3 regions of the Paracoccus sp. PARArs4 genome follow, and region 3 is predicted to be linked to each of the others. Evidence: riboswitches for the same ligand, from Rfam matches in the RefSeq annotation. Region 3 holds a riboswitch; each other region holds the start of a gene.
The links. A riboswitch is a leader RNA that binds a small molecule or an ion and turns the genes downstream of it on or off. The one in region 3 is predicted to bind thiamine pyrophosphate.

Region 1 (10,527 bases), on a different contig from region 3:
TCCATCGCGGCGGTGCCATCCTCGGCGGCCTTCAGGATCGCGGGGTCGATCGGCTCGACCAGCCCCTCGTCGCACAGGCGAACGGCATCGGCATATTCGACCGACGCCACGTCGATCGAGACGTTGCCGGCCTCGACCTGCGCCTTGATCGGCGTCGCGGGATTGTCGGCGTCGGACATGACGACCTCGGTCCCGGTCTCGGCCATGAAGGGCTTGGCATAGGCCTCGAGATGGCTGTTGCCATAGGCACCGCCCCAGGACAGCAGGTTGACCTCGGCCATGGCAGGCGCGGCGGTCATGCCGATCGCGGTGCCAAGCATCAGAATACGCTTCATCGAAAAACTCCCGAACATGGTTGATGCGGCGATGTTGGCCGTCGTTCTTGGCCGCCATTCGGGGCGGCGGGCCGGCGCGCGCTCAGACCGGGTCCAGCGCGCGGGCGTCCTGGGGATGCCATCCGATGCGGATCTGCTGACCGGCATCCAGACGCGTCTGTCCAATGGTGTTGCGCATCTTCATGACGAAATTGTCGCTGCCCGCGACCGACAGGCGGGCACGCAGGATGTCGCCCATATAGACGACGTCCATCACCCGCGCCTCGATCGTGTGGGCGCCGGGGGGCATCATCTCGGGCTTGAACTCGACACGCTCGGGACGGATCGAGACGGTCGTGCGCTGCCCCTTCTGGCGGATGTTCACGGCGGTCGCGTCGATCAGTCCGCCGCCGTCCAGACGCACCAGCGCCTTGTCGCCCTGCAGATCCTCGATCACGCCGGCAAGGGCGTTGTTCTCGCCGATGAAGCCTGCGACGAAGCTGTTCTCGGGGGCCTCGTACAGCTGCGCGGGCGGGGCAAGCTGCTGGATCCGCCCGTCGTTGAAGACGGCGATGCGGTCCGACATGGTCAGCGCCTCGCCCTGGTCATGGGTCACATAGACGACGGTGATTCCAAGATCCTCGTGCAACTGCTTGATCTCGAACTGCATATGTTCGCGCAGCTGCTTGTCCAGCGCGCCCAGGGGTTCGTCCATCAGAACCAGTTCGGGATCGAAGACCAGCGCCCGCGCCAGGGCGATGCGCTGCTGCTGACCGCCCGAAAGCTGCGCGGGACGCCGGCTGGCAAAGCTGCCCATCTGGACCATGTCCAGCGCCCGCTTGATGCGGTCCTCGCGCTCGGCCTTGGTCATGCCGCGCACTTCCAGCGGAAAGGACAGGTTCTCGCCCACGGTCATGTGGGGGAACAGCGCATAGTTCTGGAACACCATGCCGATACCGCGCTTGTGCGGAGGCACCTGGTTGATCGGCCGACCGTCCAGCCGGATATCGCCATGGGTCGCGGTCTCGAAGCCCGCAAGCATCATCAGGCAGGTGGTCTTGCCGGACCCGGACGGCCCAAGCATGGTGAGGAATTCGCCCTTGCCGATTGCAAGGTTCAGATCCTTCACGACAAGTGTCTGACCGTCATAGCTTTTCTGCACATGCTCGAAGGCGACGAATGCGTCGCCACTACGGTTGTCCAGCAATAGGCGCTCTCCCTGTTGTCGGTTTGTCGTTCAGCGCAGTCGGAGGTTAAGCGCCCCCCGGCCAAGCTGGCAACATTATTTGCGACATGGTTGCGCCACGGCACGGGGGTCTTGCATCCCCCGATCCGGCATGAGGGCGGGCGAAATCTTTCGCTGCCCCAGAAAAGGCAAACCGCCGCCCGAAGAACGGGCAGCGGTTTTTTTCATCGTCGAAGCAGCGGCTTACCAGGCTTTCTTCGGACCCTTGCGATGGGGCTTCTTGCCCTCGCGGCGGGGGCCGTCCTTGCCCGGTCCCGGACGGCTGTTCGGCCGCTGGAATTTCGCGGGCTTGCCACCCGGCGCTCGGCGCGCCTCGGGGCTCAGGTCGGGCTCGCCCTCCATCCGCAGCATCGTGATCTCGTCGGTCAGCTCGGATGCCTCGCCAAAGCGCTTGGCGTCCTTGGCCGCGATCTGGACATAGCTGTCGTCCTGACGGATGCGGATGGCACCGATGGATTCACGGCCGATCCCGCCGGCATCGCAGATCTTGGGCAGCAGCCAGCGCGGTTCGGCGCGGCCGGTATGGCCGACCGTCAGGCGGAACCAGACCGAGGGCCCGATCTCGCGCGCGGGGCGCGGCTCGCGCGGTTCGCGGGGTGCGCGCGGGTCCGAGGAGTTGCGCGGCTGGACCGGCGTCACCTCTTCGGGGGCCGGACGGCCCTCGCGCCACAGGCGCAGGATGCCGGCGGCCAGCGCCTCGGGGGTGAAGCGCTCCATCAGATTGGCGATATGCGCGGCATCGTCGCCGATCGGATCGTTCAGCGCGGGGCTGTCCAGAAGGCGGGCCTCGTCACGGGCCTCGACCTCTTCGGCGGTGGGCGCGGGGCCCCATTCCGCGACGACGCGGGCACGCTGCAGCAGGCGCTGCGCGCGCGACTGTTCCGACACGGGCACGATCAGGGCGGACACGCCCTTGGCCCCTGCCCGACCCGTGCGGCCCGAACGGTGCAGCATGGTTTCGGGGTTCGTCGGCAGATCGGCGTGGATCACCAGCTCCAGACCCGGCAGGTCGATGCCGCGCGCGGCCACGTCGGTCGCGATGCAGACGCGGGCGCGTCCGTCACGCAGCGCCTGAAGCGCGTGGTTGCGTTCCTGCTGGCTCAGCTCGCCCGACAGGGCGACGGCCTTGAAGCCGCGGTTCGACATGCGCGACAGCAGGTGGTTCACGTTCGCACGCGTCTTGCAGAAGATGATCGAGGTCTGAGCCTCGTGCAGGCGCAGCAGGTTGAAGATCGCCGGTTCGCGGTCGCGGCCGCTGACCGTGATCGCACGATAGGAGATGTCGCCGTGCTGGCGGGATTCGCCGATGGCGCTGATGCGCAGCGCGTCGTTCTGGAAGTCGCGGGCCAGCGCCTCGATCGCGGGCGGAACCGTGGCCGAGAACATCAGCGTGCGGCGGCTTTCGGGCGCGGCACCCAGGATGAACTCCAGGTCCTCGCGGAAGCCGAGGTCCAGCATCTCGTCGGCTTCGTCCAGGACGGCGACCTTCAGCGCGGTCAGGTCCAGGCCCCCGCGGTCGATATGGTCGCGCAGACGGCCGGGCGTGCCCACGACGATCTGTGCGCCCTGCTGCAGCGCGCGGCGCTCGTTGCGGTAATCCATCCCGCCCACGCAGGTCGCGATGCGCGCCCCGGCATAGAGCCAGCTGAGTTCGCGCGCCACCTGCAGCGCCAGTTCGCGCGTGGGCGCGATCGCCAGCGCACGCGGCAGCGCGGCCTCGGGCAGGGTGTCGTTCTTCAGCACTTCGGGGCCCATGGCCAGGCCGAAGGCTACGGTCTTTCCCGAACCGGTCTGCGCGGACACCAGAAGGTCGCGGCCCTGCGCGTCATCCGCCAGGACGGCGGTCTGCACGGAGGTCAGGCTGTCATAGCCCTTTTCGGCCAGCGCCGCTGCAAGCGGTGCGGGAATTTTGTGGTCGGTCATTGAAATCGCCAATTGTGGGGGAACGTTCGAACCCCGATGGGTGGCACCCCCAGCCCTTGCGATCCGCCCCAAGCCAAGGGGCCATCGCGCCTTGGACATGCGGCACCGAAGCGCGCCTTCTAGGGCGGGCGGGCGGCAAAGTCCATGCCCCATCGGCACCCCGCCGCATTATTTCCCCTTGAAGCGCGCCCGGCCCGGCACTAGCGTCCGCCAGATGACCGTTGGGGTGCCCCGCCATGGGGCTGAGAGGCTGCGTGCCAACCCATCGAACCTGATCCGGTTTGCACCGGCGGAGGGAACGGTTCCGGCCCGCAGGCGCATCTTGCGCAAGGCCCCCCGTCACCCCCGCCCCACCAGGAGGATGACGTGACGACCCCCATTGCCCTGACCATCGCAGGCTCGGATTCCGGCGGAGGCGCGGGAATCCAGGCCGACCTCAAGACCTTCTCGGCGCTCGGCGTCTATGGCGCCAGCGTGGTGACGGCGCTGACCGCGCAGAACACGCTTGGCGTCGGCATGGTCGAACCCGCAAGCCCCGCCATGATCCGTGCCCAGATGTCGGCGGTGCTGGGCGATCTGGACGTGCGCGCGATCAAGCTGGGGATGCTGGGCGATGCCGAGGCCATCGACGCCGTGGCCGCTGAGCTGCCCGACGACATGCCGGTCGTGCTGGATCCGGTGATGATCGCGAAATCTGGGGATGCGCTGCTGCGCCCCTCGGCCATCAGGTCGCTGCGGGACCGGCTGATGACCCGCGCCGATCTGCTGACGCCCAACATCCCCGAGGCCGCCTGCCTGCTGGGCGCGCGCGATGCGACATCCGAGGATGGGATGATCGAACAGGGCCGCGCGCTGCTGGAACTTGGCGCGCGCGCGGTGCTTATGAAGGGCGGGCATCTGGCGGGCGATATCTGCCCCGACCTGCTGATCACCCCGGGCGGCGTCCTGCGCCTCAGCGCGCCGCGCCGCGCCACGCGCAACACCCACGGCACCGGTTGCACCCTGTCGGCCGCGATCGCGGCGGGGCTGGCGCAGGGCAAGGGCATGGCGGAGGCGGTCCGGGCCGCGCATGGCTATCTTCAGGGTGCCATCGCCGCGGCGGACGGGCTGGGCGTCGGCGGCGGGCACGGGCCGGTGCATCATTTCCACGCGGCCTGGCATGGCTGAGATCACGATCATCGGCGCGGGCGTCGCGGGACTGTTCGCCGCCCATGAACTGTCGCGCCGTGGGGCGCGGGTCCGCGTGCTGGACCGAAACGGACCGCCGGGGCCGCATGGCTGTTCCTGGTGGGCGGGCGGAATGCTGGCCCCGGACTGCGAAGGTGCGACGGCGGAACCCGTCGTGACGCGCCTTGGGCGCGAGGCTGCCGCCGCCTGGGCGCGCGTCACCACCGTCACCCATCGCGGCACGCTGGTCGTCGCGCTGCATCGCGATCGTTCCGAGCTGGACCGCTTCGCCCGCCGGACCGAGGGCGCGCATCGGCTGGACGCCGAAGGCATCCGGGCCTTGGAACCCGATCTGGACCACCGCGACGGGCTGCATTTCCCGGACGAGGCCCATCTGGACCCGCGATCCGCGCTGGCGGACCTGCTGGCCGACCTTGACCGTCGCGATGTGGGCGTCGAACGGGCCGAGGCCACCCCCGAGGATATCGCGGGCACCGTCATCGACGCACGCGGCATGGCCGCCCTTGGCCTGCGCGGCGTGCGCGGGGAAATGGTCGTCATCCGCAGCCCCGAGATCGCGCTGACGCGCCCCGTGCGGCTGCTGCACCCGCGCCACCCGCTCTATGTCGTGCCGCGGGGCGACGGGCGGCTGATGCTGGGGGCCACCCAGCTTGAAAGCGCCTCTTGCGGTCCCATCCACGTGCGGTCGCTTCTGGAACTGCTGTCGGCCGCCTATGCGCTGGACCCCCGCCTGGCCGAGGCCGAGCTGGTCGAGACCGGCGCCGACCTGCGCCCCGCATACCCCGACAACATCCCGCGCGTGACGCGCAAGGGCCGCATCCTGCGGCTGAACGGCCTGTTCCGGCACGGCTTCCTTCTGGCCCCCGCCCTTGCCCGCCAGGCCGCCGACCTTCTGCTGAACGACACGAAAGGAGAACTCGTCCATGAGGATCGAGGTTAACGGAGAGCCGCACGACATCGCCGCCCCCACGCTTCTGGACGCGCTTCGGGAACTGGGCTGGGCCGAGGCCCGCGTCGTGACGGCGGTGAACGGCGATTTCGTCCCGCTGTCGGCGCGCGCGGCGCATGATCTGCGCGACGGCGACCGGATCGAGGTCCTGACCCCGATGCAGGGGGGCTGAGATGCTGTTCTATGGAACCGAGCTGTCGTCGCGTATGATGCTGGGAACGGCGCAATACCCCTCGCCCGCGATCATGGAGGACGCGTTCCGCCGCAGCGGCGCGTCGGTCGCCACCGTGTCGCTGCGCCGCGAGGGCGGGCGCGGCCAGGGCTTCTGGGATATCGTGCGCGACTTGGGCGTGCATCTACTGCCGAACACCGCCGGATGCCACAGCGCCAAGGAGGCCGTCACCACCGCCCGCATGGCCCGCGAGATGTTCGAGACGAACTGGATCAAGCTGGAGGTGATCGGCCATTCCGACACGTTGCAGCCCGACCCGTTCGGCCTGCTGGACGCCGCCGAAACCCTGTCCGCCGAAGGGTTCGAGGTCTTCCCCTATACCACCGAGGATCAGGTGCTGGCGCAGCGCCTGCTGGATGCGGGCTGCAAGGTGCTGATGCCCTGGGGTGCGCCCATCGGGTCCGGGCTGGGGCTGAACAACCGCCACGGGTTGCGGATGCTGCGCGCGGCCTTTCCCGACGTGCCCATGGTGATCGACGCGGGCCTCGGGCTGCCCAGCCACGCCGCCGAGGCGATGGAGATGGGCTTCGACGCGATCCTGCTGAACACCGCCATCGCGCAGGCGGGCGATCCCGCGTTGATGGCCTGCGCCTTCGCCCGCGCGGTCGAGGCCGGTCGGATGGCCCGCGATGCGGACCCGATGTCGCCGCGCGACATGGCCGTCCCCTCGACCCCCGTCATCGGAAAGGCATGGCTGTGACACTGTCGCGCTTCTATCCCATCTTCGACAGCGCGGACTGGCTGGAACGCGCCCTGCCCCTTGGCGTGCGGCTGGTGCAGCTGCGCCTGAAGGACCGCCCCGACGCCGAGGTCCGCGACCACCTGCGGCGCGGCCTCGCGCTGGCGCGGGATCATGGCGCGACGCTGGTGGTGAACGACCACTGGCAGGCGGCGATCGACCTTGGCGCAGACTGGATCCATCTGGGACAGGAGGATCTGGACGAGGCCGACCTGCCCGCGATCCGGCGTGCCGGGCTGCGGCTGGGCGTGTCCACGCATGACCGCGCCGAGCTGGACCGCGCGCTGGCGCTGGCGCCCGATTACATTGCGCTCGGGCCGGTCTGGCCGACGATCCTGAAGAAGATGCGCTGGCACGAACAGGGCCTGGGCAAGGTCGCCGAATGGCGCAGGCTGGTGGGCGATCTGCCGCTGGTGGCCATCGGCGGGCTGAACACCGACCGAGCGCCGGACGCCTTCGCGGCGGGGGCCGATATCGTCTCGGTCGTGACCGACATCACGCTGAACCCCGACCCCGAGGCCCGCATCCGGCAATGGCTGCGCGTCACGGCGCAATGAAAAGGGCCGCCCGGAAGGGGCGGCCCTGTCGTCATGCGTCGCGGCTTACCACGAGGTCAGCACGGCGCCCTCGTATTTCTCGTCGATGAAGGCCTTCACCTCGGCGCTCTGATAGGCCTCGACCAGGGTCTTGACCCATGCCTCGTCCTGGCGACCGTCCTGCACGACCAGGATGTTCACGTAGGGGCTGTCCTGCTCCATCGCGATGGCGTCGTCCTTGGGCGACAGGCCCGAGGCCAGCGCATAGTTCGTGTTGATGACCGCGATGTCGGCATCCGCCAGCGCACGGGGCAGCTGCGCCGCGTCCAGCTCGAGGAACCGCAGGCCCTTGGGGTTGTCCTGAACGTCCAGCGGGCTGGGGACCAGGCCCGTGCCCTCGGCCAGGGTGATCAGGCCCAGATCCTGCAGGATCAGCAGCGCGCGGCCACCGTTGGTCGGGTCGTTCGGGATGGCGACCTGCGCCCCTTCGGGCAGGTCCGCGATGTCGGTCAGGCTGTCGGAATAGACGCCCATCGGGGTGGTGATGGTGGTGCCCACCTCGACCAGCTCGAACCCGCGATCCTTCATCTGGTTTTCCAGATAGGGGCGGTGCTGGAAGCTGTTGGCGTCCAGGTCGCCATCGGCCAGCGCCTGGTTCGGCACGACATAGTCCGAGAACTCGATGACCTCGATGTTCAGGCCCATCGGCTCGGCCACCTTGGCGACCTCTTCCATGATCTCGCCATGTTCGCCGGGCGAGACGCCGACCTTGATGTCCTCGGCCATGGCGGCGGCGGCGCTGAGGGCAAGTGCGGAAGTGAAGGCAGTCAGACGCAGCATCGGATTGGTCCTTTCTTGTCTGCGGAAAACGGGTCGCGGGGCCTTAATGGCCACGATTGCGGGCGGCACGGCGATCCACGCGGGCTGCAAGGCGTTCGCCAAGCGACTGCACCAGCTGGACCAGCACGATCAGGATGACGACGACGGCCAGCATCACCTCGGGCATGAGGCGCTGGTATCCGTAGCGGATGCCCAGATCGCCCAGGCCCTGCCCGCCGACGGCACCGACCATCGCGGAATATCCGATCAGGCTGACCACGGCCAGCGTCAGCCCAAGCGTGATCGCGGGCAGCGCCTCGGGGATCAGCACCTTGCGGATGATCTGGAAGGGCGTCGCGCCCATCGCGCGGGCGGCCTCGATCAGGCCGGCATCGACCTCGCGGATGGCGTTTTCCACCAGGCGCGCGATGAAGGGGATGGCGGCGATGGTCAGCGGCACGATGGCGGCATCCGTCCCGATCGAGGTCCCGACCATCATCCGCGTGAAGGGAATGATCGCGACGACCAGGATGATGAAGGGCACGGACCGGGTGGCGTTCACGACCAGCCCCAGCACCCAGTTGACCCAGGGGCTGCTAAGCAGTTCACCCCGCTGCGAGGTCGCCAGATAGACCCCGAGCGGGAGCCCCCCGAGCGTGCCGAGAATGGCCGACAGCGCCACCATGTAGAGCGTCTGCAGCGTGGCATCCCATAGGATGGGGATCAGGTTAGCGGACATGGCCCAGCACCTCCGTCAGAAGTCCGTGACGTTCGAGATAGGCGCGCGCCTCGTCCGCCCGCCCCGCATCGAGCGATATCAGCAGGTTGCCGAAGGGATGGGTGCCCACCTCCTCGATGGCGCCCGCCAGGATGTTGGCCGAGATGCCCAGTTCCGTCGCCAGAAGCGACAGCATGGGATCGGTCGCGTGGGTGCCCGCGAAGGTCACGCGGATCACGGCCTCGGACGGGCCGTCGGGGCGTTCGGGCAGCAGGCGGTCGGCGATGAAGGCCGGAAGCGTCGCGCCGGTGACGCCCGACAGGAAGGACCGCGTGGTCGCATGGGCGGGACGGGTGAAGACCTTGTGCGTCTCGCCCGCCTCGACGATGCTGCCGCCCTCGATCACGGCCATGTGGCTGGCGATGTCGCGCAACACGGCCATCTCGTGGGTGATCAGCAGGATGGTCAGGCCCAGATCGCGGTTGATGCGGGCCAGCAGTTCAAGGACCGTCTGCGTGGTCTCGGGGTCCAGCGCGCTGGTCGCTTCGTCCGACAGCAGGACCTTGGGGTCGGTCGCAAGGGCGCGGGCGATGCCGACGCGCTGCTTCTGCCCGCCCGACAGTTCGGCGGGATACCGGTCGGCCAGCGCCTGCAGGCCCACCTGCTCGATCAGTTCGTCCACGCGGGGACGGATCTTCGCGCGGGGCGTGCCCGCGACCTCCAGCGGCAGGGCCACGTTGTCGCGCACGGTACGAGAGGCCAGCAGGTTGAAGTGCTGGAAGATCATGCCGACATCGCGGCGGATGTGGCGCAGCGCCGACCCGCGCGCGGTGCCCACGTCGCGGCCCGCGACGGTCACGCGCCCGTCGGTCGGGCGTTCGAGGCCGTTGACCATCCGCAGCAGCGTGGACTTGCCCGCCCCCGAGCGGCCGATGATGCCGGTGATGCTGCCCTGCGGGACCGCAAGGTCGATGCCCGACAGGGCGGTGACGCGGGTGCCGTCGCCCTTGGGAAATGATTTGCCGACCCCCTCGAACAGGATCGCGGCGTCTTTGGTGGTGCTGCTCATACTGGTCCCGTTCAGACGGTGTCGCGCGATAGGCGCAGATGCCCGAAAGGCGGCGAAGGTTCAAGCCCGCCCGCCCCCGCGCGCAAGGCCGTGACGGGAACGCGCGGACCGGGCGTCGGTTCGCGCCGGAACGACCGACCGCCCGCGGGTGCGGCCAGCGGACGAACGGACCGGACGGGGCCGCGCGGGCGGAACGGTGTTCTTATTCCGCGGCGGTCGCGCTTGGGGCGGCCAGCAGGTCGTTCAGCACGCTGCGCAGGTGATCGGGACGGAAGGGCTTCTCGATCAGGGGTGCGTCGTCATGCCCGCGCGGCAGGTGTTCGCGCCCGTATCCCGACAGGAAGCAGAAGCGCACACCGTCGCGCGACAGGAGGTCCGCGACCTCGTCCACCGGCTGCCCCTTGAGGTTACCGTCGAGGATCGCAAGATCGACCTCGACCTGGCCCGCCATCTCCAGCGCCTCGGGGACGGTGCGGGCGATGCCCACGACCTCGGCCCCGGCATCCTCCAGCTCGTGGCGCAGGTCCAGCGCGACCAGCGGCTCGTCCTCGACCAGCAGGATGCGGCTTTCGCCCAGGGATTGCGCGCGGCAGGGTGCGGGCGCGGCCTCGGCGGGCTGGGGCTTGTCGGGGGCCTGATGGGGGCTGACCCCTTCGGACAGGCGCAGCGTCCAGATCACGCCCTCGGGGCGCCAATCGACGCTGACGGCACGCGGATCGCCCCCGCCGACGGCAGTGATCAGCGTCGTGCCGAAGCCCGAACCGGCAGGCGCGATCACGGGCGGGCCGCCCTCT
Region 2 (10,527 bases), on a different contig from region 3:
CCGCACCCCCGAGGAAATCGAGGCGGGCCGCGCGGTCGAGCTGAACCAGCTTGTCGACCAGAACTCGCAGAACCCCAACATCCCGTCGGGCGAGGCCGCGACCGACCAGAACCGCACGCTGGACGAAGCCGGCGAATGGCTGGTCCAGATCGGCGTCTGCACCCACCTGGGCTGCGTGCCCATCGGCGACGGCGCGGGCGATTTCGGCGGCTGGTTCTGCCCCTGCCACGGCAGCCACTATGACACGGCGGGCCGCATCCGCCGGGGTCCCGCACCCCAGAACATGCATATTCCCGTGGCGTCGTTCATCAACGACACCACCATCCAGCTGGGCTGAGGAGGGTTCTCATGGCCGGAATTCCGCACGACCATTACGAGCCCAAATCGGGCTTCGAGCGCTGGCTGCACCGCCGTCTTCCGGTGGCGGGCATCCTGTACGACACCCTGATGATCCCCACGCCCAAGAACCTGAACTGGATGTGGATCTGGGGCATCGTCCTGACCTTCTGCCTGGCGCTGCAGATCATCACCGGCATCGTCCTGGTGATGCACTACACCCCGCATGTCGACCTGGCCTTCGCCAGCGTGGAACACATCATGCGCAACGTGAACGGCGGCTACATGCTGCGGTACCTGCACGCGAACGGCGCATCGCTGTTCTTCGTCGCGGTCTATCTGCACATCTTCCGCAACCTCTACTACGGCAGCTACAAGGCCCCGCGCGAGGTGACCTGGATCATCGGCATGCTGATCTACCTGCTGATGATGGCCACGGCCTTCATGGGCTACGTGCTGCCCTGGGGCCAGATGTCCTTCTGGGGCGCCACGGTGATCACCGGCCTCTTCGGCGCGATCCCCGGCGTGGGCGAGACGATCCAGACCTGGCTTCTGGGCGGACCGGCCGTCGGCAACGCGACGCTGAACCGCTTCTTCTCGCTGCACTACCTGCTGCCCTTCATCATCGCGGGCCTGGTGATCGTCCATATCTGGGCCTTCCACCACACCGGCAACAACAACCCGACCGGGATCGAGGTGCGCCGCGGCAGCAAGGCCGAGGCCGAAAAGGACACCCTGCCCTTCTGGCCCTATTTCGTGATCAAGGATCTGTTCGCGCTTGCCGTCGTGCTGCTGATCTTCTTCGCGGTCGTGGGCTTCATGCCGAACTACCTGGGTCACCCGGACAACTATATCGAGGCGAACGCCCTGCAGACGCCTGCGCATATCGTTCCGGAATGGTACTTCCTGCCCTTCTACGCGATCCTGCGCGCCTTCGACGGCGACGTGTGGCTGGTGCAGCTGGTCAGCTTCCTGTCCTTCGGCATCGTCGACGCCAAGTTCTTCGGCGTGCTGGCGATGTTCGGCGCGATCCTGGTGATGGCGCTGGCACCCTGGCTCGACACCTCTCGGGTGCGCTCGGGCCGCTATCGCCCGCAGTTCAAGTGGTGGTTCTGGATGCTGGCCGCCGACTTCATGATCCTGATGTGGGCGGGCGCCATGCCGGCCGAGGGGATCTATCCCTATATCGCGCTGGCGGGTGCCGCCTACTGGTTCGCCTATTTCCTCGTGATCCTGCCGCTTCTGGGCGTGATCGAGAAGCCGGTCCCCATGCCGGACACCATCGAGGAAGACTTCAACGCGCATTACGGCGCCAAGGCGACACCGGCCGAGTGAGGAGAGCCAGAATGACCATGAGAACCAAGACCCTCACGGCCGCTCTGGCCCTGATGATCCATGCCGGTGGCATGGCATGGGCACAGGACGCCGAGGCCACGACCGACGCGCCCGCGAACGAGGCCGTCGAGGCGACCGGGGCAAGCACCTCGGACGCCGCCCCGGCCCCGGCCGAGGAAGCCCCGACGGCCCCCGAGGCCGAGGAGGTCGCCGAGGACGAGGCCCCCGCCGAGGAAGCCGCGCCCGCCGCGGAACCCGAAGCTGAGGCCGAGGCAGGCGCATCCGCGAACGAGGAAGCCGCCGCCGAGGCACCGGAAGGTGCCGAAGCCCCGGCAGCCGAGGGAGAGCCCGCAGCCGAAGCCGCAAGCGACGAGGTCGCGGCGGACCCCGCCCAGACCGAGGCGACCGAGGACACCGCCGAAGCCGCGTCCCATGACGAGGTCGAGGGCGACGAGGCCGCCCATGCGGACGATCATGCCGAGGATCACGGCGATGACCACGGTGACGACCACGCCGAAGGGCATGGCGACGACCACGCTGACGACCACGGCGACAGCCATGGCGCGGCGCATATCGAGGATATCTCGTACAGCTTCGAAGGCCCGTTCGGCAGCTTCGACCAGTTCCAGCTGCAGCGCGGTCTCCAGATCTATACCGAGGTCTGCTCGGCCTGCCACGGCCTGAAGTTCGTCCCGATCCGCACCCTGTCCGACGATGGCGGCCCCGGCCTGCCCGAGGACCAGGTTCGCGCCTATGCGCAGAACCTGCTGCCGATCTTCGACGAGGACACGCAGGAAGAACGCGACCGTCTGCCGACCGACCACTTCCCGGCCGTCACCGGCCAGGGCATGGGGCCGGACCTGTCGCTGATGGCCAAGGCGCGCGCGGGTTTCCACGGCCCCTACGGCACCGGCCTGAACCAGTTCTTCCGCGGCATCGGCGGCCCGGAATACATCCACGCCGTGCTGACCGGCTATACCGGGGAACAGCAGGAACAGGCGGGCACGCTGCTCTATGGCAACGAAGCATTTGCAGGCGGCTGGATCAGCATGGCCCCGCCCCTGTCGGATGACCGCGTCACCTACGAGGACGGCACCCCGGCCACGGTCGACCAGATGGCGACCGACGTGGCGGCCTTCCTGATGTGGACGGCAGAGCCGAAGATGATGGATCGCAAGATGGTGGGCCTGGTCGGCGTGCTGTTCCTGATCGTGCTGGCGGGTCTGCTGTACATGACCAACAAGCGCATCTGGGCACCGCATAAGGACAAGCTGAAGGGCTGATCCCGCCCCTTGCCTGAACGACATGACGCGCCCCGGCCTCCGGGGCGCGTTTTTTCATGGCTGGACAGGCCCGCCCGTCATCCGCAAAACCGATACCGACAAGCGGAGGATCACATGGCCATCTGGAATCTGGGGTCGATCAACATCGACCATGTCTACAGGCTGGACAGCCTGCCCAAACCCGGCGAGACACTGGCCTCGCGCGGCTATTCCGAGGGGTTGGGCGGCAAGGGCGCGAACCAGTCGGTCGCCGCCGCGCGGGCGGGGTCCGCGACGCATCACCTGGGCGCGATGGGCACGGGCGGCGAATGGGCGCTGGACCGGCTGCGCGATGCCGGGGTCGATGTCGCGGGCGTCGCGCATCTGCCGGACCAGGCCACGGGCCATGCGATCATCCTGCTGGATGCCCGGGCCGAGAACGCCATCGTCATCCATCCCGGCGCGAACTGCGCCATCCCCGAAGATGGGGTCGCATCCGCGCTGGACGCAATGGGCCACAGCGACACGCTGCTTCTGCAGAATGAAACGAACGCCCAGGTGGCAGCCGCCCGCAAGGCCCGCGAACGCGGCGCACGCGTGATCTATTCCGCGGCCCCCTTCGATATCGACGCGGTGCGCGCGATCCTGCCCCATGCCGACATACTTGCGATGAACGAACACGAGGCCGCGCAGCTGTTCGCGGCCGAACCCGGCGATCTGCCGGTGGCGGGGCTGCTGATCACCAAGGGCGCGGCGGGTGCGGAATATCGCGACCTGAGGACCGGGCAGACCCATGCGCAGCCCTCGTTCCCCGTCACGCCGGTGGACACGACGGGGGCGGGCGACACCTTCGCGGGCTTCTTCGCGGCGGCGCTGGATCAGGGCGACGACATTCCGGCGGCCCTGCGGCTGGCCGCAGCCGCAGCCGCGCTGCAGGTCACGCGTCAGGGCGCGGGCGATGCGATCCCCACCCGCGCCGAGGTCGATGCCTTCCTGAACCGCTAGCCGATGGTGCCGCGCTGGCCGCCCGTCTGCGCGCGGTCCAGCAGCAGGTGGTCGAGGATGACGCAGGCCGCCATCGCCTCGGCCACTGGCACGGCGCGGATGCCCACGCAGGGGTCGTGACGGCCCTTGGTGATCAGGTCGATCTCTTCGCCGCGCGAATTGATCGAGCGGCGCGGCGTCGTGATCGAGCTGGTCGGCTTGATCGAGAAGCGCACCACGATGTCCTGCCCGGTCGAGATGCCCCCAAGGATGCCCCCCGCGTGATTCGACAGGAATTCGGGGCCGTCATCGGTCATGCGGATCTCGTCGGCATTGTCGGTGCCGCGCAGGGCAGCGGCGGCCATCCCCTCGCCGATCTCGACGCCCTTTACGGCATTGATCGACATCATCGCGGCGGCCAGATCGGTGTCCAGCTTGGCATAGACGGGTGCACCCAGCCCCGGCGGGCAGCCCTGCACCATCACCTCGATCGCGGCGCCGACGCTGTCCTGCGCCTTGCGGATCCCGTCCAGGTAATCCGACCAGGCCAGCGCGCCTTCCGCATCGGGCAGGAAGAACGGGTTGCCGTCGATCGCATCCGCGTCGAAACGCGCGGGATCGAGGCGCATCTCGCCCATCTGGACCATGTAGCCGATGATCTTCAGATCCGGCAGCAGGTGACGCAGGACGGCCTGCGCGACCGCGCCCGCCGCGACCCGCGCCGCCGTTTCCCGCGCGCTGGAGCGCCCCCCGCCGCGATAATCGCGATGCCCGTATTTCAGGTGATAGGTGATGTCCGCGTGACCGGGCCGGAAGCTGGTCGCGATATCGCCGTAATCCTTGGACCGCTGGTCGGTATTCTCGATCATCAGCTGGATCGGCGTGCCGGTGGTCAGCCCCTCGAAGACGCCCGACAGGATGCGGACCTGATCGGCCTCGCGGCGCTGCGTGGTGTGCTTGCTGGTGCCGGGGCGGCGGCGGTCCAGGAAGGTCTGGATGAAGCCCTCGTCCAGGGGGACGCCCGGCGGCACGCCGTCCACGGTCGCGCCCAGTGCGGGCCCGTGGCTTTCGCCCCAGGTGGTGAAGCGGAATTCACGGCCGAAGGTATTGATGCTCACGGGGCGGTCTCCTCGGTCAGGGCCTTGAGTTCGTAGATCAGGTCCAGCGCCTCGCGCGGGGACAGGCTGTCGGGATGCACCTTCTTCAGGCGTCCGTCCAGTGCCGAGACGCGCGGCGCGGGGGGTGGCGGGGGTGCGGCGCGGAACAGCGGCAGCTCGTCGATCAGGGCGGCGGGGCGTGCGCCGCCTTCGCGGGCGCCGGTCTCCAGCGTGTCCAGCACGTGGCGCGCGCGTTCGACGACGCTGGCGGGCAGCCCCGCCAGCCGCGCGACCTGCACGCCATAGCTGCGATCGGCGGCCCCCTTGCGCACCTCGTGCAGGAAGATCACCTCTCCCTCCCATTCGCGGACGGTGACGGTGGCGTTCTCGACCCCGTCCAGCTTGGCGCTGAGGGCCGTCATCTCGTGGTAATGGGTCGCGAACAGCGCGCGGCAGCGATTGGCGGCGTGCAGATGCTCCATCACGGCCCAGGCGATGGACAGCCCGTCCCAGGTCGCGGTGCCGCGACCGATCTCGTCCAGGATCACCAGCGCGCGGTCGTCGGCCTGGTTGAGGATGGCCGCGGTTTCCACCATCTCGACCATGAAGGTGGACCGGCCGCGCGCCAGGTCGTCGGCGGCGCCAACGCGGCTGAAAAGCTGGCTGACCATGCCGATATGGGCGGATCGTGCGGGCACGAAGGCCCCGGCCTGCGCAAGGACCGCGATCAGGGCGTTCTGGCGCAGGAAGGTCGATTTGCCCGCCATGTTCGGGCCGGTCAGCAGCCAGATCGCGGGCGTGCCGCCTGTGGTCAGGTCGCAATCGTTGGCGACGAAGCTTTCGGACTTGCGCTTGAGCGCGCGTTCCACGACCGGGTGGCGGCCCCCTTCGATGACGAAGGCGCGGCTTTCGTCCACGCGCGGGCGGACCCAGCCCTCACCCGTGGCGATGTCGGCAAAGGCGGCCGCCAGGTCGATCTCGGCCAGGGCGCGGGCGGCCTGCCCGATCCGGGGGGCGGCATCCAGAACGGCCCCGCGCAGCATGTCGAAGATACCGCGCTCGATCTCCAGCGCGCGGTCGCGGGCGTTCAGGATGCGGGTCTCCAGCTCCGACAGCTCGACCGTGGTGAAGCGGATCTGGTTCGCGGTCGTCTGGCGGTGGATGAAGGTTTCCGACAGGGGCGGCGTGCGCATCCGGTCGGCATGGGTGGTCGTCGTCTCGATGAAGTAACCCAGCACGTTGTTGTGCTTGATCTTCAGGCTGCCGATGCCCGCCAGTGCGGCGTAATCGGCCTGCATCCCCGCGATGACGCCGCGCCCCTCGTCGCGCAGGCGGCGGGTCTCGTCCAGGTCGGCATCGTGGCCGGTCGCGACAAAGCCGCCGTCGCGGGCCAGAAGCGGCGGCTCGGCCACCAGCGCCTGGTCCAGCAGGTCGATCAGGTCGTCATGGCCGCGCAGGTCGGTGGCGGCCTCCAGCAGCAGCGGCGGCGCATCGTCCGGCAGGCGGTCCGCGATGGCCGCGGCCTGCGTCAGGCCCGCGCGGATCGCGGCCAGGTCGCGCGGCCCGCCGCGTTCCAGCGCCAGCCGCGACAGGGCGCGGTCCATGTCGGGCGCACGCGACAGGGCGCTGCGCAGATCCGCCGTCAGCCGCGCGTCGTCCGCCAGCGATTCGACTGCATCGTGGCGCGCATGGATCACCGCCAGATCGCGCGAGGGCGCGCTGACGCGGCGTTCCAGCAGGCGCGCGCCGCCTGCCGTCACGGTGCGGTCGATGGCCGCCAGCAGCGACCCCTCGCGCCCGCCGGACAGGGCCTGCGTCAGTTCCAGGTTGCGCCGCGTCGATGCGTCGATCTGCACCGCGCCGCCCGCGCGTTCGCGCATGGGCGGGCGCATCAGCGGCAGGCGGCCCTTCTGCGTCAGCTCCAGGTATTCGACGATGGCGCCCATCGCCGCCAGCTCGGACCGCGAGAAGCTGCCGAACCCGTCCAGCGTCTCGACCCCATAGAGCGCGGCCAGCCGGCGCGACCCCGCGGCGCTGTCGAAGCAGGAGGCGGGCAGGTCGGTCAGCGCCGCGCCGGCATCCTCGATCAGCTCGTCCAGCCCCGCGCCTTCGGCGGCCAGCACCTCGCGCGGGGACAGGCGTGCCAGTTCGGGCGCAAGGCGGGGCAGCGGGCATTCCATGACCTGGAACGACCCGGTCGAGATGTCGACCCAGGCCAGCGCGCCTTCGTCGCGGACCTGCGCGAAGGCCGCAAGGAAGTTGTGGCGCCGGGCCTCCAGCAGCGTCTCCTCGGTCAGGGTGCCAGGGGTGACCAGCCGGACGACGTCGCGGGCGACGACGGATTTGCTGCCGCGCTTCTTGGCCTCGGCGGGGTCCTCCATCTGTTCGGCGATGGCCACGCGGAACCCCTTGCGGATCAGCGTCAGAAGATAGCTTTCGGCCGCATGGACCGGCACGCCGCACATCGGGATCGGTTCGCCCAGATGCGTGCCGCGTTTCGTCAGCGCGATGTCCAGCGCGGCGGCGGCGGCGACGGCATCCTCGAAGAACATCTCGTAGAAATCGCCCATGCGATAGAACAGCAGCGCACCCGGATTCGCCTCGCGGATTGCCAGGTACTGGGCCATCATCGGGGTGGGCTGATCGCTCATGTCGGGTCCTTGCGCCGTGTCGCGCCCGTTTCTAGCCGCTTGCGCAACCCTGCGAAACCACTACATTCGGTCCGACCTCGGGGTGCCCTTCGGATGGGCTGAGACGCGCGACGCGGACCCGCAGAACCTGATCCGGTTCAGACCGGCGGAGGGAAGGTGCCGCACCTCTTTCCTTTCGTGACATTGCCAAGGAGGAGAGCGATGAGAACCCCCCTGATCCTGAGCGCGCTACTGGCCGCGGGACCCGCCATGGCGCAGGACAAGCCCGTCCTGACCGTCTATGCCGGCGATTACATCGCCAGCGAATGGGGCCCCGGCCCGAAGATCGAGGAAGGCTTCGAGGCCTTCTGCGACTGCGACCTGCAATTCGTGACCGGCGACATCCTGCCCCGCATCATGCTGGAGGGCGAGGGAACCGAGGCCGACATCGTCTTCGGCCTGAACACCGACGTGACCGCGCGCGCCCGCGCATCGGGCCTGTTCGCGCCGCATGGCCAGGACACGTCCGACCTGTCGCTGCCCGTCGAATGGACCGACGAGGTGTTCCTGCCCTACAACTGGGGCGAAACCGCCTTCGTCTATGACGAGACGCGGCTGGAAAACCCGCCCGCCAGCTTCGAGGAACTGCTGGACGCGCCGGACGATCTGAAGATCGCGATCCAGGATCCGCGCAGCTCGATCTCGGGGCTGGCGCTGCTGTTGTGGGTGAAGTCCGTCTATGGCGAGAACGCCCCCGAGGCATGGGAGAAGCTGGCCCCCAAGGTGCTGACCGTGACGCGCGGCTGGTCCGAGAGCTATGGTCTGTTTACCGAGGGAGAGGTGGACATGGTCCTGTCCTACACCACCTCGCCCGCCTATCACATCGAGGCCGAGGACGACCCGGCCAAGAAGGCCGCGATCTTTCCCGAGGGGCATTACCTGATGGCCGAACTGGCCGCGCAGGTCGCATCGACCGATCAGCCGGAACTGGCGCAGGACTTCATGGACTGGATCCTGACCCCCGACTTCCAGGCGACGATTCCGCTGGCCAACTGGTCCCTGCCCGCCAAGCTGCCGCAGGACGACTGGCCGCAGGTCATGCGCGACCTGCCGCGCCCCGACAAGACCTTCTTCCAGCCCGAGGACAAGGCCGAGGAAATGCGCGAACCCGCGCTGGACGAATGGCTGCGCGCCTTTTCCGGCTGAGTGCGGGCCCCGCCATCGCGGCGGGGCTGGCCCTGCTGATCCTGGGGACCCTGGCCGCCGTCGCATGGCAGGCCGAGGGGCTGTCGGGCCTGTCGTCCTGGGACTGGCGGGCGGTGCGCTTCACCATCTGGCAGGCGGCGCTGTCGGCCACGATTTCCGCGCTGCTGGCGGTGCCGGTGGCGCGCGCGCTGGCGCGACGGCGGTTCTGGGGGCGCGGGCTGCTGGTCACTCTGCTGGGCGCGCCCTTCATCCTGCCGGTGATCGTGGCGATCATGGGCCTTGTCGCGGTCTTCGGGCGTCAGGGCGCGATCAACGACGCCCTGCGCGCGCTGTCTCTGCCCGAGATCAGCGTCTATGGCTGGCAGGGGGTGATCCTCGCGCATGTGTTCTTCAACCTGCCCCTGTCCGTGCGGCTGGTCCTGCAGGGCTGGCAGGCCATCCCGTCCGAGCGTTTCCGCCTGGCCGACAGCCTGGGCTTCGCGCCGCGCGACATTTCGCGCCACCTGGAGCGCCCCATGCTGCGGGCCGTGCTGCCCGGCGCGTGGCTGGCGGTGTTCCTTGTGTGCCTGACCAGCTTCACGGTCGCGCTGGCGCTTGGCGGGGGACCGCGCGCCACCACGGTCGAGCTGGCGATCTACCAGGCGTTCCGCTTCGATTTCGACCTGTCCAAGGCCGCGCTTCTGGGGCTGATCCAGATCGCGATCTGCGTGGCGGCGCTTCTGGCCACGCGCTGGATCGCCGTGCCCGCCAGCTTCGGCGCGGGGCGCGACGACCGCGTCACCTGGCGCGGCCCGGCGGGCTGGCGGCAGGGCACCGATGCGCTGGCCATCGCGCTGGCCGCGGCCTTTCTGCTGTGGCCCATCGGGGCCGTCACCCTGCGCGGCCTGCCCGCCATCCCCGACCTGCCCGCCGAGGTCTGGACCGCCGCGATCCGGTCGGTGGTGATGGCCGTCATCTCGGCCCTGCTGACGCTGTCGGTCGCGCTGATCATGGCGCTGCACCTTGCGCGCCGCCCCTCGGGGTGGGTCGAGGGGGCGGGCATGCTGCCGCTGGTCGCCTCGCCGCTGGTACTGGGTACGGGGCTGTTCATCCTGCTGCGCGACGTGGCAGGCGCGCAGGCGCTGGCCCTGCCGGTCACGGTGGGCGTGAACGCGATGATGGCCCTGCCCTTCGCGCTGCGGGCGCTGATCCCCGCCGCGCGGACCATGCAGCAGGATTACGGGCGGCTGGCCGCATCGCTGGACATGACCGGCATCGCGCGGCTGCGTTTGCTGGTGCTGCCACGACTGGCGCGGCCCGTCGGCTTCGCGGGCGGCCTTGCGGCGGCCTTGGCGATGGGCGACCTGGGGGTGATCGCGCTGTTTTCCACCGATCAGCCGACGCTGCCGCTGAAGCTCTATCAGCTGATGACCAGCTACCGGATGGCGGATGCCAGCGCCGCCGCCGTCCTGCTGATGGCGATCAGCTTCGCGCTGTTCTGGATCTTCGACCGAGGAGGCCGCCTTGCTTGAATGCCGCGACATCGTCCTGCACCGCGAGGGGTGGGAATTCGCAGCCGACCTGGACCTGCAGCCCGGCGGGCGCATCGCCGTGATCGGACCGTCGGGGGCGGGCAAGACCACGCTTCTGTCGCTGATCGCGGGGTTCCTGACGCCGGACCGGGGCCGCATCGCATGG
Region 3 (10,527 bases):
CCAGCCCCACAGCGTCAGCCCGCGCGGCGCGTCGGGGCGCAGGGTCAGGCCGCGCGCCTGACGGCCCAGAAGATGCGCGATGATCGCCCCGTTATGCAGCGCCAGCGCAAGGATCGCGGGCAGCATCGACGGGCCCCAGACCTGCAGGAACAGGAAGGCCAGCATGTATTCGGGAAAGGACCGCAGCACGACCAGCACAAGGTTCCCGATCCACGCGCCCACGCGGCCTGCGACGCGCGGCACCACCAGCGCCTGCCCCGCGAAGGCCACCAGCCCGGTCAGGACCAGCGCGATCTGCGCCACGACCATCGTGGCCCACAGTCCCGGCAGGATCGCGCCCGTCAGCATGTCCCACGCCCAGGGCGCCAGCGATGCGGGATCGCCCTGCCGCAGCGGCGCGGGCACGATGTCGCTGGTCAGGAACCGCCACAGCGCGCCCCGCCCCATCGGCGGCGCATCGACCTGCGACATGACGGCGGCGGCGGCCAGCAGCCAGCCCGCCACCAGCCGCGGGCGCATCCACAGCCGCACCGTTCCGATCAGCGCGACATAGATGACCATGACCGCCCCCGCCGCGCCGTAATGGCCCTGCCGGAAGAAGGTATCCAGCTGGAAGCCCAGTGTCGGCAGCCCTACGAAGCCCAGCACAGCCGAGGACCGCAGCCCGCATTCCAGCCGATAAAGCGCATAGCTGGCCATCTCGGGCCGCGCCAGGGGCACCCGCGCCCAGAGGAACCTGCTCAGCGGATCGACCCTGTCGCCCAGCCAGTCCGAGGGGCGGCGGTCGGCCTCGTCCAGGATCTCGGACATGACCTTGGCGAAGATCCCCGCATAGGGCAGCGCGATGGCCAGCACCCCCGTCCAGGCGCCGATGCCCAGCACCTGCATCAGCAGCAGCGCCCAGAACAGCTCATGCACCGAACGCAGCGCGATGGCCGTCCAGCGCACCCCGCGCATGGCATAGAAGGGCGCCATCAGCAGCCCCGCCACCCCGCCAAGCGCGACACCCGCGATGGCGAAGCCGACCGTCAGCGCGACGGCCCACAGGATCTGCTCGATCCCCGCGAAATCGGGCGACAGGAACCCCCGCGCCATGCGCGACAGCGCGGCCCAGGGGTCGTGCCCCGCGACCGTCAGATCGGCGAAGGGCAGCAGGATGACGGCCAGCGCCGTGAAGCCCGCAACCACCGCCAGCCGCGAGATCCTAGCGGGCATAGAGATCCTCGACCGTGGCGGCGTCCAGTTCGGCGATGGGCGCGTCGATCAGGATGCGCCCGCCCCGCAGGCCGATCACCCGCGTCGCGAATTCGCGGGCCAGGCCCACATCGTGCAGCGCAAGGATCGCGGTGGGAAAGGCCGCGCGGATCTCGGCCGCAAGGGCCGTGGCCTGCACGGGATCGACGGCCGACAGCGGCTCGTCGCCCAGGATGACGTCACCGCCGCGATGGATGGCGCGGGCCAGCGCGACGCGCTGCTGCTGGCCGCCCGACAGCGCCTCGACCGGGCGGTCGGCCTCGGGGGTCAGGCCCACGCGGGCCAGGACCGCCAGCGCGGCATCGCGGTCCGCGCGGCGCGGACGGATCAGCGTGGCCAGGTTGCGCAGCGCCCCGTGATCGTCCAGCCGCCCCATCAGCACGTTGCGCAGCGCGCTCAGCTGCGGGACCAGCGCGGTATCCTGCGGCACCAGCGCGACGCGCCGGTCGCCAAGCGCGCGGTGCAGCGCGCCCAGCAGCGTCGATTTCCCCGACCCGCTGCGGCCCAGCAAGGCCACGCGTTCGCCGGGACGGACGGTCAGCCGGACATCCGACAGCACGGGCGTGCCGCCGTGACCCAGATCCTGGCCGTCCAGATGCAGCATCAGTCCAGCAGGTCCAGCTGGCGGGCGACATCCTCGATCGGGGCATAGTCGTCGTTCGTGGCCGGGATGAAGCCCTCGCGCGGGAAAGCCGCCAGCAGCTCGGGATCGTCCATGCCGATCAGCGCGGCCTGCACGCGATCGGCGAAGCCTTCGCCCCAACGCGCATCGACATCGCCGCGGATGGTCCAGTTGTAGTCGGGATAGGGCGGCGTCTTCCAGACGACCTTGGCGGTCTCGACCTCGGGGGCGCCTTCGGCGACGGCCTGGTCATAGACGGCAAAGTTCAGCGCGCCCACGTCCCACGCGCCCGATGCGACCAGCCGCAGCGTCTGGCTGTGATCGCCCGAGAAGCCGACGCGGTCGAAGAACGCCTCGGGCGCCTCGCCGGTCTCTTCGCGGATGTGGAATTCGGGCATCAAGCGACCCGAGGTCGAGGTCTTGGCGCCGAAGGTGAAGGACATGCCCTTCGCGGCCTCGGGGAAGGCGTCGGATTCGGTCAGGCCGGTTTCGGTGTTCGCGATGAAGTAGGTCACGAATTCCGCATCCTCGGTGCCCTGCGCGATGGCGCGGGCATCCTCGACCAGCAGGCGGGCCTGCACGCCGGACAGGCCGCCGAACCATGCCAGCTGCACCTGGTCGTTGCGGAAGGCGGTGACCGCCGCGGGATAGGATTTCACGGGCACGAACTCGACCGGGACGCCAAGCTCGTCGGTCAGGTATTCGGCCACGGCGCCGAAGCGTTCGGCCAGGCGGGTCTCGTCCTCGTCCGGGATGGCCGAGAAGTAGAGCGTGTCCTGCGCCTGCGCGGCGCCGGCAAGCAGCATCAGAAGGGCGGTGAGGCGGGCGATCATCCGGGGAACCTTTCGCAGATTGTCAGTGCCCCCATTACCAACCGCCGCCCCCGCCCGCTAGAGCGTGGCGCCGTTTTCCTCGACCACCGCCTCCATCGCGACATGGCTGGAGGTTCCCAGCACGAAGGGCAGCGTCGAGATGCGTTCCGCCATGATCTGCCGGTAATGCGCCATGTCGCGCGACCGCACCTTGATCAGATAGTCGAACCCCCCCGCGATCATGTAGCATTCCTCGACCTCGGGGATGGCGCGGACGGCCTCGTTGAAGGCATCCAGCGCCTTCTGCCGCGTGTCGCTGACGCGCACCTCGACATAGGTGACATGGGTCAGGCCCAGCCGCACGGGCGACAGGATCGCGCGGTAGCCGGTGATCAGGCCCGCATCCTCCAGCTGCTTGATGCGGATGGCGACGGGCGTCTTCGACAGGCCCACCTTGCGCGCCAGTTCCGTCACCGGGATGCGGGCATTGGCGGTCAGTTCGGCCAGGATGCGGCGGTTGATCGGGTCGAGGATCTCTGTCATGTCTGAAAAACGGTCCCATTTCGGTCTGAACGACCATCGCATGGGGCATCATTGGTCACAATGCCCATTCGTCGCGCTGTATGCTGGCGCAAAGACCAAGGATCACGCCATGAATTTCGATTCCTCCGCCAAGTTCCAGCCCGAAGCCCCGCTGCTGGCCCGCCTGATCGCCGATGCGAACCTCGATGCCGCCACGCGGGCGCGCATCTCGGGGCGTGCGGCCGATCTGGTCCGCGCCATCCGCGCGCAGTCGCGCCCCACCATGATGGAGGCGATGCTGGCCGAATACGGGCTGTCCACCCGCGAAGGGATCGCCCTGATGTGCCTGGCCGAGGCGATGCTGCGCGTCCCCGACCGCGCCACCATCGACGCGCTGATCGAGGACAAGATCGCGCCCTCGGACTGGGGGCGCCACCTGGGCGAAAGCTCGTCCAGCATGGTCAACGCCTCGACCTGGGCGCTGATGCTGACGGGCCGCGTGCTGGCCGAGGAAAGCCCCGGCATCGCGGGCACGCTGCGCGGGGCGATCCGCCGCGTGGGCGAGCCCGTCATCCGCACCGCCGTCACCCGCGTCATGCGCGAGATGGGCCGCCAGTTCGTTCTGGGCCAGACCATCGAGGACGCGCTGGACCGCGCCCGCGGACAGGAGGCCAAGGGCTATACCTACAGCTATGACATGCTTGGCGAGGCCGCGATGACCGCCGAGGATGCAGCCCGCTATGCCGCCGAATACCGTGCGGCCATCGCGGCCATCGCGAAATCCTGCGACAAGGGCACGGTCGCGAAGAACCCCGGCATCTCGATCAAGCTGTCGGCCCTGCATCCCCGCTACGAGGTCGCGCAAGAGGCCCGCGTGATGGAGGAACTGGTCCCCGTCGTCCGCGACCTGGCCCGCCAGGCCCGCGCCGCCAACATGGGCCTGAACATCGACGCCGAGGAACAGGACCGGCTGGCCCTGTCGCTGCGCGTGATCGAGGCCGTGCTGCCCGATCCCGAACTGGCGGGCTGGGACGGTTTCGGCGTCGTGGTCCAGGCCTATGGCAAGCGCGCGGGCGCGGCGATCGACCGGCTCTATGCGCTGGCAGAAGCATCCGACCGACGCATCATGCTGCGCCTGGTCAAGGGCGCGTATTGGGATACCGAGATGAAGCGCGCCCAGGTCGAGGGGTTGCAGGACTTCCCGCTGTTCACCGCCAAGACCGCGACCGACGTGTCCTATGTCGCGCTGGCGCGCAAGCTTCTGGGCATGACCGACCGCATCTATCCGCAATTCGCGACGCATAACGCCCATTCGGTCGCCGCCGTCCTGGAAATGGCCGACGGCCAGCCCTTCGAGTTCCAGCGCCTGCACGGCATGGGCGAACGCCTGCACGACATCGTGCTGAAGAACGAGGGCACCGCCTGCCGCATCTATGCCCCCGTGGGCAAGCACCAGGACCTGCTGGCCTATCTGGTGCGCCGCCTGCTGGAGAACGGCGCGAATTCCAGCTTCGTGAACCAGATCGTCGACGAGGAGGTCACCCCCGAGGAGATCGCCGTCGACCCCTTCGACGCGCTTGAGACCGCGCAGGCGCCCGCGTCGCTGGTCGCGCCCGACGCGATCTATGGCGAGGGGCGCGTGAACTCGATGGGGTTCGACCTGACCGCCGATGACGTGCTGGCCCGCATCGACCAGGCCCGCCGCGTCGACTTTGCCGATGCCGGTCCGATCACCGCCTGCGAGGCCAGCGGCCCGCAGGTGCAGGTCCTGAACCCCGCCACCGGTGCGCCCGTCGCGATGGCCGGCCATGCCGATGCCGCGACCGTCGATGCGGCCATCGCCGCCGCCGCGCCCTGGGATGCCGCACCCGCCGAACGCGCCCGCATCCTGCGCCATGCCGCCGATCTCTACGAGGCCGATTTCGGTCCGATCTTCGCCCTGCTGGCCGCCGAGGCCGGCAAGACGATGAACGACGCCGTGGCCGAGCTGCGCGAGGCGGTCGATTTCCTGCGCTACTATGCCGCGCAGGGCGAAGGCCGCACGGATGCCCCGCGCGGGCGCATCGCCGCGATCAGCCCCTGGAACTTCCCGCTGGCGATCTTCACCGGCCAGGTCACGGCCGCGCTGATGGCCGGGAACGCGGTCCTGGCGAAACCGGCCGAGCAGACCACCCTGATCGCCGCCCATGCCGTGCGCCTGCTGCACAAGGCGGGCGTCCCCGCATCCGCGCTGCAGCTGCTGCCGGGCGACGGTGGCGTGACGGGCGCCGCCCTGACCGCCGATCCGCGCATTGACGGCGTCGTCTTCACCGGCGGCACCGACACCGCGCAGCTGATCGCACGCAGCGTGGCCCGCAACATGGCCCCCGGCACGCCCCTGGTGGCCGAGACCGGCGGCCTCAATGCCATGATCGTGGACAGCACCGCCCTGCCCGAACAGGCCGTGCGCGACATCGTGGCCTCCAGCTTCCGCAGCGCGGGCCAGCGCTGTTCGGCGCTGCGCTGTCTTTACGTGCAAGAGGACGTGGCCCCGCACCTGATCCGCATGATCAAGGGCGCGATGGACGAGCTGCGCGTGGGCGATCCGTGGCACATCTCGACCGATGTGGGTCCGGTGATCGACGACGAGGCACGCCAGGGCATCGCGGATTACCTGGAAGCCCATCGCGACCGTATCCTGCATTCGATCCCCGTGCCGCAGGGCGGGCACTTCATCGCGCCGACGCTGATCCAGGTGGACGGCATCCAGCAGATGGAGCGCGAGATCTTCGGCCCCGTCCTGCATGTCGCGACCTACAAGGCCCGCGATCTGGACCGCGTGATCGAGGCGATCAACGCGCGCGGCTACGGCCTGACCTTCGGCCTGCACACCCGCATCGACACCCGCGTGCAAGAGGTGACGGACGCGGTGCATGCGGGCAACCTCTATGTGAACCGCAACCAGGTCGGCGCGACGGTGGGCAGCCAGCCCTTCGGCGGCGAGGGGCTATCGGGCACCGGACCCAAGGCGGGCGGGCCGAACTATCTGCCGCGCTTCTATGCCCCCGAACCCGGCCAGCCCGGCACCGCATGGGACCGCGCGGACGATCCCGCACGCATCGCCCGCGCATTGCAGGACGCCCCCGCAGGCGCCCCGCGCGACGAGACGCTGATGCCCGGCCCCACCGGCGAGTTGAACCGCCTGGCATCCCTGCCCCGCGGTCCCGTTCTGTGCATGGGTCCCGGCACCGCGGCGGTCACCGCGCAGGCGCAGGCCGTCGAGGCGCTTGGCGGTCAGCCGGTGCAGGCGCAGGGCAGCCTCGATCCGCAGGCGCTGCGCGATCTGCCGGATCTGGCGGCGGTCCTGTGGTGGGGCGACGAGGCGACGGGCCGCGCCATGGCCGAGGCGCTGGCCCTGCGCGACGGCGCGCTGGTTCCGCTGATCGCGGCCAGGCCCGACCGCGCGCATCTGCGCCACGAACGCCACCTGTGCGTGGACACCACCGCGGCAGGTGGCAACGCCACCCTGCTGGCGGGCTAGGACAGGACCGGTCGCTCGTTCTTCAGGTGACGGGCGACCAGCCGCTTCTGACGGGCGGCATCGGGGACGTGGCGCGCCATGGGCCGCGCGTCCCCGCGCCGCAATTCGGGAAAGATCGTGAAGATCTCCTCTCGGCCCTCGTCGGTGATGCTGTCCATGGCCTGCGGGCCGGTATGCAGGCTCTCGGCGGGGGCACCCTCGGCCAGGACGATCTCGTGCCGGTCGAACATCAGGTGAAGATAGGTGACCTGCGTCACCTCCTTATCGACGAAGATCCCCGGCAGCGCGGTCAGCCGGATCGCGGGCAGCAGCACCTCCCGTTCGCCGAACATCCGTTCCGCGATGGCCGAGGACAGAAGGATGCGATGCTGGCGCGACACCAGCAGGTCGCGGCGCGGCAGCCCGCCGCCAAGCGCGCCAGAAAGGATGCGGACGGGGCGCAGCCGGGGGTTCGCCTCCATCTCGGGGCGGGTGATGCGGCGGCTGCCGACCCATGACAGCGGGCGCGGGCCGGAATCCTCGGTCAGGACCATGTCGCCCGGGCGCAGCGCCCGCACCGGAACCGCACCCGCAGGGGTCGCGATCAGCGTATCCGCCGCGAAGCAGACGACGCCCTGGTTGACGTTGAAGCCGGTCCCGTTCGGGTTGTTCACCCCGCTGCCATTCGCCACGACCCAGTTCGAAGTGTCCGAGACGCTTGCGATGACCTCTTCGCGGGTCGCGGTGGCGGGCAGGACGGCATCGCCCACCCATTCCATGTAATCGTTGTCGCCGTCGATGATGACCGCCCCGTTCGAGGTGGTCAGCCCCGTCCCGGTCAGGTTCGGTGTCTGGGCATCGTTGCCGTCGGCCTCGTTGCCGATGACGGCGATGAAGTTGGTGGGCGTCACGATGTCGCCGTCGCGGGTGCCCTGGAACGCCCAGAACATCTCGTTCGCGCCCGCCAGCGAGAAGCCTCCGCGGATATAGTCCAGCGTCCCCCCGGCATCCACGCTGGCCGAGCGGGTGGTCGTGTCCATGTCCACCGTCACGACGGTCCCCGGCGCGATGCCGCCTGCGGGAACGGTCCACTCCATCAGCTGCTCGTTTCCGAAGAAGCTGGTCCCGTTCCATTCGTCATCGGTGAAATAGATGACCTCGCCCGCGACCAGCGGAACGGTCGTGATGAAGGCCGCGTCGTTGTTGTCGGTATCCCAGCCGACAAAGATCAGATCACCGGGCGCAAGGGGCATGTCGCTTCCTTCGTCTTATCGGGTTGTCCATCGGGATCAGGCTAGCCGCCGCAGCACCGGCCCGCGCCTGCACAAAGGGCCAGTCGCTACCCAACAAGCATAGCACGCCTGTCCTTTGGGATAGTGCGACCGATCATCCCGGTCGGGTTTTCCGGCATCTCGCCAGCGCTTGACGCCACCGCCGGATCGGTCCACCCTGCCCGCACGTCAGGGGAGTCCCGCCAAGGGGACTGAGAGGCAGACGGGGGGAAACCCCGGTGACGCGACCCTTAGAACCTGAACCAGTTGATGCTGGCGTAGGAAGACCGAAGGGCAATCCCGCGAACCTTTGAAACAGGGTGCGGTCCTTTCGGGCCGCTGATGGCCCCTGCGCGGGCCGGACCGGTCCGCTTTCTGCCAAGGCTTTCACACTGGCTTTCCGCATGAGGAGACCCGGAATGAAAGACACGATCCCCGCAATCACCACCGGCCCGCTGCCGGCCTCGACCAAGATCCACGTGCCGGGCAGCCTGCACGACATCCGCGTGCCGATGCGCCGGATCGACCTGACCACGGGCGAGGGGCTGACTGTCTATGACAGTTCGGGCCCCTATACCGACCCCGACATCGCGATCGACATCGCCCGCGGCCTGCCACCCGTGCGCGGCGCGTGGCAGCGCGATCGCGGCGACGTGGCGCCTTATGACGGGCGCGCGGTGACGGATGCCGACAATGGCTTTGCCACCGGCGCTCGGCTGGTCGCGCCCTTCCCGCAGGCCCGCCAGCCCCTTGCGGCCACGGACGACCGTGCCGTGACGCAGCTCGCCTATGCCCGCGCGGGCATCGTCACGCCAGAGATGGAATTCGCCGCCATCCGCGAGAACGAGGGCCGCATCGCCGCCCACACGACCGATGGCGACCCGATGGGGGCCGTCCTGCCCGACCTCGTGACCCCGGAATTCGTCCGGGACGAGATCGCGGCGGGCCGCGCCATCATCCCGGCCAACATCAACCACCCCGAACTGGAGCCGGTCGTCATCGGCCGCAACTTCAAGGTCAAGATCAACGCCAATATCGGCAACTCGGCCGTGACCTCGTCGATGGAGGAAGAGGTCGAGAAGATGGTCTGGGCCATCCGTTGGGGGGCAGACACGGTCATGGACCTGTCCACCGGTCGCAACATCCACAACATCCGCGACTGGATCCTGCGGAACGCGCCCGTGCCCATCGGGACCGTGCCGCTGTACCAGGCGCTGGAGAAGGTCGGCGGCGTGGCCGAGGACCTGACATGGGAGATATTCCGCGACACGCTGATCGAACAGGCCGAGAAGGGCGTGGATTACTTCACCATCCACGCGGGCGTGCGGCTGCACATGATCCCGATGACCGCGAAACGCGTGACCGGCATCGTCAGCAGGGGCGGCTCGATCATGGCGAAATGGTGCCTGCACCATCACCGCGAAAGCTTCCTCTATGAACATTTCGACGAGATCTGCGACATCTGCCGCCGCTATGACGTCAGCTTCAGCCTGGGCGACGGGCTGCGTCCGGGGTCCATCGCCGATGCCAACGACCAGGCGCAATTCGCCGAGTTGCACACCCTAGGAGAGCTGACGAAGATCGCATGGGCCAAGGACTGCCAGGTCATGATCGAGGGGCCGGGTCACGTGCCCATGCACAAGATCAAGGCCAACATGGACGAGCAGCTGAAGCACTGCCACGAGGCCCCCTTCTATACCCTCGGGCCGCTGACGACCGATATCGCGCCGGGCTACGACCACATCACCAGCGCCATCGGCGCGGCGATGATCGGCTGGTTCGGGACTGCGATGCTCTGCTATGTCACGCCCAAGGAGCATCTGGGCCTGCCCGACCGCGACGACGTGAAGACCGGCGTGATCACCTACAAGATCGCGGCCCATGCGGCGGATCTTGCCAAGGGGCATCCCGGCGCGCAGGCCCGCGACGATGCGCTGTCCAAGGCCCGGTTCGAGTTCCGCTGGATCGACCAGTTCAACATCGGCCTCGACCCCGACACCGCGCGCGGCATGCATGACGAGACGATGCCCGCCGAGGCCCACAAGGTCGCGCATTTCTGTTCGATGTGCGGGCCGAAATTCTGCTCGATGCGGATCAGCCACGACATCCGCGCCGAGGCCGAGAAGACCCGCGGCATGGAGGAGATGGCCGAGAAGTTCCGCGAGGGCGGCAGACTGTACGTCCCGGTCGAGGACTGACGGCCTCCCTCCCCGCGGGGAAGGTCTGCGGGGAAGGTTCGAAACACGCAGAGGGCGAGAAGCATCGTGCGGCAGGAATTGCTGCGCGATGCGAAAACATGCGGCATCCGGCATGTGTAAGTGCTGAAAATCCTTCTTTCCACCTAACCGAAAGGTTAGGTTTCTCGTTAAGGTTAACACAACCCGGACGAGAACGGCCCCGTGCGGCGTTCGATACCGGGCCCTGATGCGGGATGCTGCCCATGACCCTCGAGACCGTCGATCCCGGTTCCGACCTTCTGCGCCACCTGACGATGGTGCAGGTCAAGTTCTCGGGGGTGCATATCGGCGGCGGGATCTATCTGACGGC

Region 1: it holds a riboswitch for thiamine pyrophosphate, as region 3 does, so the genes downstream of both, thiD (bifunctional hydroxymethylpyrimidine kinase/phosphomethylpyrimidine kinase) here and thiC (phosphomethylpyrimidine synthase ThiC) in region 3, are expected to answer to the same signal.
Region 2: it holds a riboswitch for thiamine pyrophosphate, as region 3 does, so the genes downstream of both, QMZ16_RS12510 (thiamine ABC transporter substrate binding subunit) here and thiC (phosphomethylpyrimidine synthase ThiC) in region 3, are expected to answer to the same signal.

The regions. Positions count from the first base shown of each region.
Region 1 covers NZ_CAMZMW010000003.1:171,770-182,296, forward strand. The annotation lists gene QMZ16_RS03665 (ABC transporter substrate-binding protein) at 1-335, opposite strand, end outside; gene QMZ16_RS03670 (ABC transporter ATP-binding protein) at 418-1,521, opposite strand; partial or broken gene QMZ16_RS03675 (DEAD/DEAH box helicase) at 1,768-3,483, opposite strand; TPP riboswitch at 3,696-3,798, shown strand; gene thiD (bifunctional hydroxymethylpyrimidine kinase/phosphomethylpyrimidine kinase) at 3,850-4,650, shown strand; gene QMZ16_RS03685 (FAD-dependent oxidoreductase) at 4,643-5,611, shown strand; gene thiS (sulfur carrier protein ThiS) at 5,595-5,792, shown strand; gene QMZ16_RS03695 (thiazole synthase) at 5,794-6,552, shown strand; gene QMZ16_RS03700 (thiamine phosphate synthase) at 6,549-7,148, shown strand; gene QMZ16_RS03705 (MetQ/NlpA family ABC transporter substrate-binding protein) at 7,194-7,967, opposite strand; gene QMZ16_RS03710 (methionine ABC transporter permease) at 8,011-8,685, opposite strand; gene QMZ16_RS03715 (ATP-binding cassette domain-containing protein) at 8,675-9,733, opposite strand; gene QMZ16_RS03720 (response regulator) at 9,936-10,527, opposite strand, start outside.
Region 2 covers NZ_CAMZMW010000015.1:30,908-41,434, reverse strand. The annotation lists gene petA (ubiquinol-cytochrome c reductase iron-sulfur subunit) at 1-337, shown strand, start outside; gene petB (cytochrome b) at 349-1,671, shown strand; partial or broken gene QMZ16_RS16305 (cytochrome c1) at 2,241-2,954, shown strand; gene QMZ16_RS12525 (ribokinase) at 3,069-3,938, shown strand; gene aroC (chorismate synthase) at 3,935-5,035, opposite strand; gene mutS (DNA mismatch repair protein MutS) at 5,032-7,665, opposite strand; TPP riboswitch at 7,734-7,836, shown strand; gene QMZ16_RS12510 (thiamine ABC transporter substrate binding subunit) at 7,867-8,850, shown strand; gene QMZ16_RS12505 (thiamine/thiamine pyrophosphate ABC transporter permease ThiP) at 8,826-10,361, shown strand; gene QMZ16_RS12500 (ATP-binding cassette domain-containing protein) at 10,372-10,527, shown strand, end outside.
Region 3 covers NZ_CAMZMW010000006.1:145,305-155,831, forward strand. The annotation lists gene QMZ16_RS06960 (ABC transporter permease) at 1-1,215, opposite strand, end outside; gene QMZ16_RS06965 (ATP-binding cassette domain-containing protein) at 1,205-1,858, opposite strand; gene QMZ16_RS06970 (putative selenate ABC transporter substrate-binding protein) at 1,858-2,709, opposite strand; gene QMZ16_RS06975 (Lrp/AsnC family transcriptional regulator) at 2,767-3,231, opposite strand; gene putA (bifunctional proline dehydrogenase/L-glutamate gamma-semialdehyde dehydrogenase PutA) at 3,341-6,730, shown strand; gene QMZ16_RS06985 (Hint domain-containing protein) at 6,727-7,962, opposite strand; TPP riboswitch at 8,162-8,282, shown strand; gene thiC (phosphomethylpyrimidine synthase ThiC) at 8,400-10,178, shown strand; gene QMZ16_RS06995 (Hint domain-containing protein) at 10,421-10,527, shown strand, end outside.